One region of the Oceanobacillus sp. NCCP-135 genome, then DNA from elsewhere that is predicted to be linked to it. Evidence: a T-box and tRNA genes for the amino acid it is inferred to sense, from the RefSeq annotation. Region 1 holds a T-box; the other holds one or more tRNA genes.
What was found. A T-box is a leader RNA that pairs with one kind of tRNA and senses whether it is charged. The one in region 1 lies ahead of tyrS (tyrosine--tRNA ligase), so its partner is inferred to be a tRNA-Tyr.
Positions count from the first base shown of each region.

Region 1 (6,307 bases):
TATATGTGAGCTTTGTACATGGGTTCCCGTTAATTGGATTAACTTATACAGCATATCCTTTTCTGTTACAATACCGGTAAGTTTATTGTCTCTCACTACTGGAAGGCAGGCAAACTCCTCATCATAAAATATACGGGCTATCTCCTCAACAAAATCCAATGGATGTATGGTTATAACCGGTTGACTCATGATGGACCTGATTTCATTTTGCAGCTCGCTGTGATCCGAATCTTTTATAAAACTGGATGGGCTCGCATCACGTACATCACGATCAGAAACAATACCGACAACATGCTTATCCACATCTACAATTGGAATATGTCTAATTCGATACTTTTGGAGTAGCTGTAATGCCTCATAAATCGTTGCTGTTGGTGGTAATGTAATAACATCTGTTTTCATAATTTCTTCAACTAACAATTAATATCCCTCCCGTAAATTCCGATAGTGATGTCGCTGCAAGAATCTTAATTTATCAAATTGCTTTATCGATTCTTCAGACACATCTTTCCCAATACGTACCATTAAACAATTTGCTGGATGGGAAATGATTTCAGGATCATCAGTTGGAGCTGGCAGGAGACTACCTGCGGCCATCATTTTCTCCATGACTTTCCGATAATCCCAGACACTTAGTTTGGTTCTGTCTAGGTCCCAATGCCAGTAATATTCCGTTGAAATAACAATGTAGTTTTCCATGAAATCATCCATCATAGATACCTTCAATAAACCGGAGGCTACTCCTGCCCCCCGATATTTTGGGATCACTTCAATTGCGCCTAATTCAATCAGGTCTTTCATATTAAATTCGGACCATCTCTCCAGTGGGTCTGGATGTAAGTATGTAACATAACCGATAATGGTATCTTTCGTTCTGGCAATAATAATTCTTCCCTCTGGAAAATCAGCAATATCGATTAAGGCCTTGAATTGTTTTTCAGCGGGACGAAATGCAGTTAAATGTTCGTGAAAATAGAAGGTTTTCAGTTCTTCTGAATAAAGCGGACCCTCGATAATAATTGATCCATTAGGTGTTTCATTTATTATTGAATGATAAGTCTTTACATGTTCCATTATTTCACCACCTGTTATATTAATTAAATAGCAGCGCTTTCATATTTCTATTATACAGGATAATGGTGTGAATTTTTAGTCTAAATGAAAATAAGCAATAAAAAGAAGGGAGGCGGGATCCCTTCTTTTTTATTGTGGTAGTTATGATACGTTTTAGTTTCCTCCGTTATCAGTACCACCATTTTCATTTCCTGAATCATCTTTGTCTTTACCACCCTCATTTTCTGAACCGTTCCCGTTATCCTTGTTGCCACTGTCGTCACTGCCATTATTGCCACCGCTATCTTCTGGCGGATCTTCGGTGCTGTTATTATCTTCCTTGCTATTATCGTTATTCTTATTGTCGTTATTGGTTTCCGGTTTTTCAGTATCCGGATCCGGTGTTTCTTCTTCTGGATCAGAAATATCACCAACAATTATTTCCTGTGATGCAGATGATTCAAGTCCAAAGTAGTCAACCGCCTTTACATGATAAACAGCGTTACTGTCACCAACGGAATAGCTAGTGGAAGTTGTGCTGCCAACTCTACTGAAGTTACCTCCTGCTTTAGCTGCACGATAAATTCGATAACCAACCACATCCTTGCTCGCCGACTTATTCCATGTTAAATTACTTCCGGATTTAGCTAAGCTGCCGGGAGCACTTGGAGCTTTGCCGTCATCCGTAACTGCATTTCCGACATCAGCACCGGGGACACCAATCTTTTCCCATTTTTCCCGATTTATACGGGGGAAAAGCTCTGATATATTATTTAATTTGTCATATCCCATGCGTTTCAAAAATGCAGGATTAAATGCAAGGCCATCACCCTCGACAAATTCACTAGGGGTGTTTGGACCAGCGACCACTGCTTTTCCATCGACGAGGACAAAGCTCCCCCTAATTAAACTGTCATCTGTCTTGGTCGGTACAAATTTGGCATTAAATAAATCCGTTTGAACCAATCCTGCTTGTGCACATAACTCTGATGGAAGCATACCTGATATTGCGCAATAGCTGCGGGAGACAATTCCTTCAGGACGTTCAAAGCTTTCAGATGGTGCCATCAGGTCTGGTCTTATATCGGTTGCCACATTTACCAGTTCTGCCCATAATTTTATATTTCGGTGACTATGGTAGAGACTGCAGGAATCACACCTGAGTGAATCATTAAACTCATAACCTAGCCATGTCCCAAATGTTACATTAGGATTCATACCAACGAAATGCACGTCATTTACATATTGAGAGGTACCTGTTTTAGCAGCCCAGTCAACATTTCTGTATTTCAGCTGCGAATTTACATAGTTTCCTGAACCTTCACTGATTACATCACGCAGGACGTCAAGCATCAGATAGCTTGTCTGTGGTGAAAATACATCCACTGGTTCAGTTTCATGCTCATAAATTACTTCACCATCAGTTGTTGTGATTTTTTCAATCATATAACCATCAATGAATTTCCCTTTATTTGCAAATGTAGTAAAAGCATTTGTATTTTCTTCGATTGTCATTTCAGCAGTACCTATTGCAAGAGATCTGTACTGATACGCATCCTCACCAATTGAAGTAATTCCCATTTTTTTAAGGTAATTTTCAACCGGATTGCTGTCCATTACTTTTGAATATGTTTTAATTGCAGGGATATTATAGGAATGCGCCAGATTCTGTCGTGCAGATAATATTCCATGGAACCGTTCATCAAAGTTACCTGGTGTGTAATTCCCCCACGTTGTTTCTATATCAGCAATTGGTGTACCAGGCTGAACATAACCCATTTCCATTGCCGGTCCATATGCAGCCAGTGGCTTCATTGTACTGCCGTTTGATCTCAATGAATTTGTCGCATAATTCGTCTGGTCATCCTCACTGTAATTACGACTGCCAAGAAAACTGATGATTCTTCCTGTTTTGTTTTCAATTAGCATGCCTGCAGCCTGTACATATTGTTTTACATTAACAGACCCATTTTCTGTTTTCAGTTCAGTAACCTTATCAGGTCCGTAATGCTGATAGTTTTTTGCAACCTTCTGAAAGGCATCATAGATTTCTTTATCAATTGTTGAATGAATTTCATAGCCTTCTGTCCGCAAACTTCTCTCAGCTAAGGCGGTATATTCATCCATTAATTCTTGATTGTTTTCAAGGTCTTCCTCTGAATATCCGTCTTTTTCTGCTAAGTAATTTAAGATTTTATCTGTTGCTCGATCCTGAATTTCAAAAGTTAAAACTGGATATTTTTCGATTGGTGATGGGGAACCTTCGATAAAGTCAGCCACTAAATCATAGCTGAGCGCCTCATCATACTCATTCTTTGAAATATATTCTGATTCATACATTCTGTTTAGTACTGTTTTCATTCTATTTAGTCCTGGCTGCAGTCTTTCCTCTTCCTTTAACCCACCGCCATTTGCAAATGGTGTATATGCGGAAGGACTTTGTGGAAGACCAGCCAAGTATGCAGCTTGTGCTAGGTTAACATCTTTGGCATCAATTCCAAAAATACCCTGAGCAGCGGTCTGAATTCCGGCAATATTTCCGCCAGAGGCATCACGACCATATGGAACAATGTTTAAATAGGCTGCTAATATCTCATCTTTATCAAAGAAACGTTCTAAACGGAGTGCTAATAATATTTCTTTTGCTTTTCGTTCAAAGGATACTTCATTGGTCAGAATTTGATTTTTAATCAATTGTTGTGTCAGTGTACTTCCACCGGTCTTAACGTCCGAATTTAATGCTTCCTGCAGGATAGCACGAACAATTGCTTTTGGAACAATTCCCTCGTGTTTCTCGAAATATTCATCCTCTGTTGCAATCACGGCATTGACAAGTGTTTCTGAGATCTCTTCTAGAGTGGTTTCTTCTCTGTAGATATCTGACTGAACATCGCCAAAGTATTTATTATCTGCAAAATATAATTTTGATGTTTCCTCATAATTATAGATGTCACTCGCCATTACATCATAGCTTCTTATCGGTTCATCTTTGACAAGGGATGCAAAATAGCCTGCGCCAATTCCCCCTGCGAAGAAAACACCAATAAAGCCAATGATTAGGAAAAATAGGATGACATTCCAAAAAACATCGTATGTAATACGTGTTGAACGTTGCACTTTTCCAGTGTTCCAAACATCCATTATTTTATTTTTATATTTGTAGAATAATTGCTTATAATCCATGATAAAACCTCCCAGAATTCCAATTTTATTATAGCATAAGTCTGTTTTTGCGTGTGAAAAATTTAAAAAAATATTGCTTTTTGATGAAAGATATGATAACAATATATAATAATACTATAAATTAAAAGCTATGAAGGAATTTCAGTAGTTTTGCAAATCACTATGAAAGAGAGCCAGTATTTGGTGGGAGCTGGTATAAATTTGCAGGCGAATTACAATCTGGAGCATTTTCTATTTGACTTATTGTCAAATAGAACGGTGGAGACATCGTTAACAATCCCAAGTGGCTATTTTTAGCAACAAGGGTGGTACCGCGTAATAAACTCGTCCCTTTTTTGAGGGGAGAGTTTTTTTATTTGGATAAAATAATTGGTGGAGTGTGAAGAAAATGAATATTTTACAGGATTTAGAAAATCGAGGGTTAATTCATCAAACAACAGATCGGGAAGGATTGGAACAGCATTTAGCAACGAATCAGGTAACATTATACTGTGGATTTGACCCAACAGCAGATAGTTTACATATTGGTCATTTGCTGCCAATTACAATGTTAAAAAGATTTCAAAAAGCTGGCCATAAACCAATCGCCTTAGTTGGTGGAGGTACAGGAATGATTGGTGATCCGAGTGGTCGTACAAGTGAACGCTCTTTAAATGAAGGGGAAGTTGTTAAAGAATACAGCGAAAAAATTAAGCAGCAGATCGCCAAGTTATTGGAATTTGATCAAGGGGAAAATCCAGTCGTGGCAAGAAATAATCATGACTGGTTAGCGAATATGAACATTATCGACTTTCTGAGAGACGCAGGGAAGCATTTCGGAATTAATTATATGCTGGCAAAGGAATCTGTATCTGCCCGTATTGAACAGGGGATCACATTTACGGAATTTAGTTATATGATTCTGCAATCCCTTGATTACTTAAAGCTATATGAACTGGAAAATTGTACATTGCAAATTGGCGGTAGTGACCAGTGGGGGAATATTACTGCTGGAATGGAATTAATTCGCCGTTCAAGAGAACAGGAAGATGTGGAAATTAAAGTTTATGGTCTTACTGTCCCCTTAATTACCAAAGCTGATGGAACAAAATTTGGCAAAACGGCAGGTGGAGCAGTGTGGTTGGATCCGGAGAAAACAAGTCCATATGAGTTTTACCAATTCTGGATAAATACAGATGATCGTGATGTGATGAAGTTTCTTCGTTACTTCACATTTCTACCAGAAGAAGAATTGATACAACTGGAGGATGAAGTTACCAATCAGCCGGAAAATCGCATGGCACAAAAGCGGTTAGCTGAAGAAATGACAAGCGTTGTGCATAGTGATAAAGCACTAGAGCAAGCACAAAAGATTTCCGCATCACTGTTTAGTGGGAATTTAAAGCAATTATCTGTAAGTGATATAAAACAGGGATTCAAAGATGTTCCAACATATCATGCTGCAAAAGAGGAGATAGGCTTAATCGATTTGCTTGTTAATGCATCCATTTCTTCATCAAAACGGCAGGCAAGAGAAGATATTAATAATGGAGCTATTTATGTAAATGGAGAAAGAATTCAGGATCTGCAATACCAAGTAAATGACGACGATCGGATAGAAGATTTGTTCACGATTATTCGACGTGGGAAAAAGAAGTATTCTCTTGTAAGTTATAAATAATAGTGTTAACGAGAATGTTATGTTAATGAAGAGCCGAAATCATAGTGGATTTTGGCTCTTATATTGAATAAAATTGCTAATAATGAGTACGAGATTGGATAAATTATAAAATAGGCTGGATATGACAAGAAAGAGACTGTGGCTTTGAAATTAAGTTTGATTAAAATTCTTCTAAAACTCGCATTCTACTTTAAACAAATAGAATCCATTTTGAAAAAAGATTGATCAAAATCGATGTTTAACAAAAGCGCCTAATAATCAAAGATAATCCAAGAGTTAGAATCCCTACAAAATGAAATCCAACGAATTCTCTTAAAAAGGTTTTAATAATTTAACATTCTTGCCATCAGTTCGTTTTAATTACGCTTCTCGATAACATACCCAGACCAAATCACTGGGATAACAATCAAA
Region 1 is NZ_BAAKSZ010000003.1:29,905-36,211, forward strand. It holds gene AC6HVZ_RS02970 (acetoin utilization AcuB family protein) at 1-420, opposite strand, end outside; gene AC6HVZ_RS02975 (GNAT family N-acetyltransferase) at 421-1,074, opposite strand; gene AC6HVZ_RS02980 (transglycosylase domain-containing protein) at 1,228-4,236, opposite strand; T-box leader at 4,358-4,571, shown strand; gene tyrS (tyrosine--tRNA ligase) at 4,625-5,896, shown strand.

Region 2 (6,307 bases), on a different contig from region 1:
GCCATTCCCTTGTGTTTTTACATGCGAAATTGCTGCAAGTTTAAAAATGATTGCAGCAGATGGCTCACGATTTATATGTTTTTTTAATATAGCGCTAATAACAGAAGTAACTACTGCAGCACTGGATCCTAAACCATATTTAACACCAGAAGCGTCATCAAGCTCACTTTTGATTACTATACTGAAAGGTGGTGGAGTAATTTCATTCTCCCGTAAATAATTCAATGCTATTGTCATGGCATCTTCTACAAAGTGAATGCGCCTATCCTCTGAAAGAATCGTTACTTTATTATTTTTATATTCCCAGTGTAGATCATGAAGCTTAAAATCCTGTAATGAAAGGCTGTTCTCATTACTACGTTGTAATGTTGCGTACACAAATCTGTCAACTGCCATTACAACTAATTTATGGTGGGGTTCAAGAACAGCAAACTCTCCAGCTATCATCAATTTTCCTGGTACTTTAATGGTCATTGGTGTATTAGGCAATATCCTTCAACCCCTACAGATAGGTTACTCCTTGACCTGGTTTACTCAATCTTACATCTGTTACACCAGGAATATTACGGAGTGTTTTTTCGACATTTTTTTCGTTTTCCGGCAAATATAACACTTTCACATTCGGACCTGCATCAATTGTAAAATAAGCTGGAATTCCTTTTGCTCTCATCGCCTGTACAGTTTGCATGACAGCCATCGTTGTATCAAGCCAGTATGTAAACGGAGGATTTGCCCCTAATGTTGTAGCATGCATTTTTAAACAATTAGCCTCGGCTATTTGCCCGACTATTTCAAAGTCACGATGCTTGATCCCGTCCTTTATCTGCCGCAAATCTTGAGGTACACTGTCTAACCACCCCGAATAAAAGGTAGAGGTATCTACTGTCCGCTTCATTCCCTCACGACTGGATACCTTTTTCATTCTAGCCGTTAAAACAACCGCAGCTACTCGAACATCCCAATGATCTGCAGGTGCTACAGGTACAGCATACGAATCAGATCCATCGGCGTTTTTCCCCATTTCCCATTCAGCAAATCCTCCGTAAATAGAGCGACAGGCTGAACCAGATCCTTGTCGTGTTATTCGGGAAAGTTCCTGATCACTAAGACCAAGTCCAATTGCTTTTGATCCTGCAGCAGCTAGTGCAGCAAACCCAGATGCAGAAGATGCAAACCCTGCTGCTGTCGGCACTTCATTAATTGACTTAACATGTGCAAATAAATTGTATTTTCCTGCAGTTTCTCGGATAAGATCAAGAAATTTTGCAACACGATCATACTGTATGCCTGTAATAGGCTGATCATTTAACGTAAATAAATCCTCTGTTAACTCTTCCTGAAAATCAACCGTTGTTGTTGTATAAAATCCATCCAATGTTAGGGAAAGGCTATTGTTTGTAGGCAGGATGATTTTTTCCTGGCGCTTACCCCAATATTTAATTAGGGCAATATTTGTATGTGCTTTTGCTGTAGCCTTCATCATTCTTCCCCTTTATTTGTCTTTTTCAGCACAAATGGCCACACAGCATTTGCCCCGAACTTTCTTAATTTTTCTGCTAGCTGTCTGGAATGAACTTCATTTTGGGCCAATGCAATAATACAGCCGCCATTACCGCCGCCTGTAAGCTTCGCACCTAAAGCACCCTCTTTACGCGCAAACTGAATCAGTCTGTTCAACCCTGTATCACTCACACCTAAGGATTCCAATTCTTTTTGGGCTTCATTTAGCATTTGTCCTAATATATGCTTCCCTTTTCGCTCTAAAGCATGTTTTGCCTGATGGGTCAGTTCACCAATACGATCTAGTTTTCGCTGAATTCTCCTAGGCGCAGATCTTAATAAACCCGCTACAGATTCCACCGCCAAACGTGTATCTCCAACCCTTCCAGAATCTGCCACAACAAAATGAAAATCGTCACTAAGTTTAATAAATTTAATCGGATGCTCTTTCTCATACCATACAGGAGATTCCGATGTAATCGTAAGTGTATCAATCCCGCTCGGTGATCCGTGCGCATATGTTTCTGCAATATTAGATAGCCTCAGTAGTTCTTCGTCTGTATAATTTTCATTTGAAAAATTAAATAAGGAACGTACTACAGAAATCGCCACAGAAGCACTCGATCCTAAACCTTTGCCAGGTGGTATAGAAGATTTAATTCGAATTAACAAATCCTGACATGGTAATTCAAGATAATCTAATGTACCTTTAATACAGTTAACAATTCCACTTAATGCCGCCGGAGCAAGCTCAAGTGGTCCATAATAAAATGTACTGTCAATTTTAGCAGTACCAGGAACATGTTCAATAACCGTCTCTACACCAACTAATGGAAAAGGAATAGCGATTGCAGGCTGTCCGTGCACAACCGCATGCTCTCCTATTAAAATTAACTTACTATGAGCTATACCTATAGCTGTTTGTTCTGTTGTTGTTACTTTTTCTGCACTCATTTTGTATAATTTTCCACCAATTCTTTAGCTTTTCCGACACGGATTTCTTTTGTTTTAATCAACTGTTCTGCAATGATATCAACCATCTCCCCAGTAGCCCCTGCTGCCATCGCAACAGAGCGAGAATGTAATGCCATATGTCCTTTTTGAATACCATCTGTTACTAATGCTTTCAACGCCCCAAGATTTTGCGCTAATCCAACCGAAACGATAACCTGCGCTAATTCCTGTGCTGATTCAACATCCAAAATACGATGGACGGTTTTGGCCATGGGATGAACTCGAATGGAACCTCCAACTGTACCTATAGACATTGGCAATTCCAATTCCCCTACTAGGTTCCCCTTTTCATCGACAGACCATTTAGTCATGGAACTATATTGTCCACTGCGAGATGCGTATGCATGAGCTCCTGCCTCTACCGCTCGCCAATCATTCCCTGTTGCAATTACAATCGGATCAATCCCATTCATAATTCCTTTATTATGCGTAACGGCACGATATGGATCGGATGCTGCAAATTCAAAGGCATGTACAACACCGTCCCTAACTTCTTCTCCAGTAAAACCTTCCGATTCGAGCAATGCTGGTGGAATAACACAACGGGCATGCGCAAGACATTTATCTGCATAATTCGATAAGATTCGTAAATAAACTTTTCCTTTAGTCAGTTTTTCGACTATAGGCGCCAAAGACTCCACCATTGTATTAATAATATTTGCGCCCATTGCATCACATGTATTTACATATAAATGTAAAACGAGCATTTGACTATAGGCAGAATCAGCTGCTTCATTTAATATTCTTACTTCCAGATCCTCTGCCCCCCCACCTCTAGCTACAAGGCTAGGATAAGCAGCATTGGCATCTTCTATTAAAGATTCCTTTTCATTTAAAAGCGCTTCTTTAGCAGCATGAATATCAGGGCATCCCACTACTTGAATTTGACCAATCATAACCCTTTCCGTTGCCTCAGTGGTAAAGCCTCCTGCTTCTCTTACAATTTTAGCGATATAACTTGCCGATGCAACTACAGAAGGTTCTTCAATTGCCATTGGTACTACATATTCTTTCCCATTTATTAAAAAATTCAATCCTAAACCTAGTGGCAAGGGAAAAGTTCCAATAACATTTTCAATCATTTTGTCTGCGGTTTCTACCGGGAGTGCTTCTATTGAAAGCAAATCTGCTTTTTCCTGTTCTGAAAAAGTATGCATATTCATGATTAATTCTCTTCGTTCGTCAACAGTTTTATTATAAAAACCAGGGATTCTGGAAGTATTCATACTAAATCATCCTTTTATAAATCATAATTGTATATAACACAGGATATCATCAATTTTCTTTATATTACTTTCCTAATTTATAATTATAACACGAAAGTACCATTTTAGAGCAGTAGAAAAACATGGATTTCACTAAAAATATGCCTCATCATATTTATTTAGAGGTATTCTTTTCATGTAAAAAAATTACTGTATCTATTATGTTAAAAAACAGTATAAAATGCAAATAAACAAGGTTGCAGTTTTTATGACAACCTTGTTTTATTTGATAGTCCTCTATATATAATGTAAATCCTTCATTTATTAATTAAAAAATGGTGAGCCATGGAGGATTCGAACCTCCGACCCTCTGATTAAAAGTCAGATGCTCTGCCGACTGAGCTAATGGCTCATGTTTTAATGTTTACTTGCGTTGTATATGCGCTCATCCAGTGACCCCTACTTCTTCTAGCTTATTCAAGGATGTTTAGTGCATCGGGGTTACTCGTAGCTTACTCGGTAGAAGTGTTGCTCGTCGCTCTGCCGGCTGAGCTAATGGCTCATGTTTTATGAGTGTTCTTAAGCTTTAAAGAGCGTATATCTTGAATGCTCGTCATGTTGCAAGCAATTTCGGTGATACAGCACTCCTCGCATACCTGCACTTTGTAGATCCTCAGAATGTATGCGACTGGCTAACAGCTTATCTTCATTATAATTCCTAATTTTAAAATATGTAATCTAAAACCCATAAAAACAAAAAAGTGGCTGGGCTACTAGGATTCGAACCTAGGATACACGGGATCAAAACCCGATGCCTTACCGCTTGGCTATAGCCCAACAATAAAAGTGGTGGAGGGGGGCAGATTCGAACTGCCGAACCCTGAGGGAGCGGATTTACAGTCCGCCGCGTTTAGCCACTTCGCTACCCCTCCGCAAATATTGTGCACTATTTATATAAAAATATACGCAAGAATTAATCATGGTGCCGGCCAGAGGACTTGAACCCCCAACCTACTGATTACAAGTCAGTTGCTCTACCAATTGAGCTAGGCCGGCTTATTTCATTTACGGTTATATGATAATAAAGATGGTGGAGGATGCAGGGCTCGAACCTGCGACCCCCTGCTTGTAAGGCAGGTGCTCTCCCAGCTGAGCTAATCCTCCGACACACAGGATAAGTAAAACTTCCTGAATATACTTCGCATGCAGAAAATAAGTTTCTCTTTTTCAAGGGTGTGCTATTGCATGTGTTGCGAAAATGTTTATGATTGAACGAGTAAGCATAGGTCCAGGACATCCCATACTAGACATACCTTTTTTAAAAAAATTGGTGACCCGTACGGGATTCGAACCCGTGATACCGCCGTGAAAGGGCGATGTCTTAACCGCTTGACCAACGGGCCATATAATGGCTTAGTAAATAGTGACAACATGTATTTTTTAACACTTTTTTTAAACTCGTCTCAAACCAACGAATTTTATTATAACCAGTTATGCAAACTTTGTAAAGAGGAAAATCTGTTTTTTTTTATAAAAATGCAGTTATTGTTGAAACATGTATAATTTATTGGGAAGGATGGTTTAAAAGTCAGCTTTTGTTATACAATGGTTTCTTTAATCGAAAAAGGTAAGTTATACTATATATAATAGAAATACATTTTGGAGGTGCAACATGGCAGGATTATTACAAGACAAAAATATAGTAGTTATGGGGGTCGCAAACGAGCGAAGCATTGCGTGGGGGATTACAAAATCACTACATAATGCAGGTGCTAATTTAATTTTTACAAATAGGCAGGAAAGATCTTATCAAAAATTAGTAAAGCTTTTAGAAAAAAGTGAAATCGAACCGAAATTAATTGTTTCATGTGATGTTGCAAGCGATGAAAGCATCACAGAGGCTTTTGGTGAAATCAAAGAAAAAGTTGGCGTGATTTATGGACTGATACACTCCGTAGCTTTTGCAAACAGGGATGAACTCAAAGGTGAATATGCTGATACTTCGCGTGATGGTTTCTTGTTAGCTCAGGAAATTAGTGCCTATTCATTAGTAGCAGTAACAAAGGCTGCTAAAGAAGTGATGACTGAGGGTGGCAGCATTGTTACACAAACCTATCTTGGTTCAGAACGAGTCATTAAAAACTACAATGTCATGGGTGTCGCTAAAGCGTCTTTAGAGGCCAGTGTACGTTATTTAGCAGAAGATGTAGGTAAATATGGTATTCGTGTAAATGCGGTTTCTGCAGGCCCTATTCGTACGTTATCCGCTAAAGGGGTGTCCGGATTTAATGAAAAAGCGGGCGTTATTGAAGAAAAAGCTCCTTTACGCAGAAATGTCGATCAGGATCAGGTCGGCGACGCAACCCTATTCTTAGTTAGTGAGCTTTCCAGGGGAGTCACCGGTGAAGTTTTACATGTTGATTCGGGATATCACATTATTGGCGGCTAAATTTTAACAGAATAATAACTGAAGCAGATACTTATTACATATATATAGAGTAATGTGTATCTGTTTTTATTAGGGGGGTTTTTAATGGGAGATTGGTTTAACGAGCAGTTCAGTGAGCCTTTTATCACATTTGGAACCA
Region 2 is NZ_BAAKSZ010000032.1:8,328-14,634, forward strand. It holds gene AC6HVZ_RS16855 (phosphomevalonate kinase) at 1-489, opposite strand, end outside; gene mvaD (diphosphomevalonate decarboxylase) at 503-1,480, opposite strand; gene mvk (mevalonate kinase) at 1,480-2,454, opposite strand; gene AC6HVZ_RS16870 (hydroxymethylglutaryl-CoA reductase, degradative) at 2,451-3,740, opposite strand; tRNA gene AC6HVZ_RS16875 (tRNA-Lys) at 4,056-4,131, opposite strand; tRNA gene AC6HVZ_RS16880 (tRNA-Gln) at 4,482-4,556, opposite strand; tRNA gene AC6HVZ_RS16885 (tRNA-Tyr) at 4,567-4,651, opposite strand; tRNA gene AC6HVZ_RS16890 (tRNA-Thr) at 4,700-4,775, opposite strand; tRNA gene AC6HVZ_RS16895 (tRNA-Val) at 4,808-4,883, opposite strand; tRNA gene AC6HVZ_RS16900 (tRNA-Glu) at 5,048-5,122, opposite strand; gene fabI (enoyl-ACP reductase FabI) at 5,392-6,168, shown strand; gene AC6HVZ_RS16910 (YwaF family protein) at 6,253-6,307, shown strand, end outside.
Region 2: it has a tRNA-Tyr gene. The T-box ahead of tyrS (tyrosine--tRNA ligase) is inferred to sense a tRNA for this amino acid. The anticodon was not compared.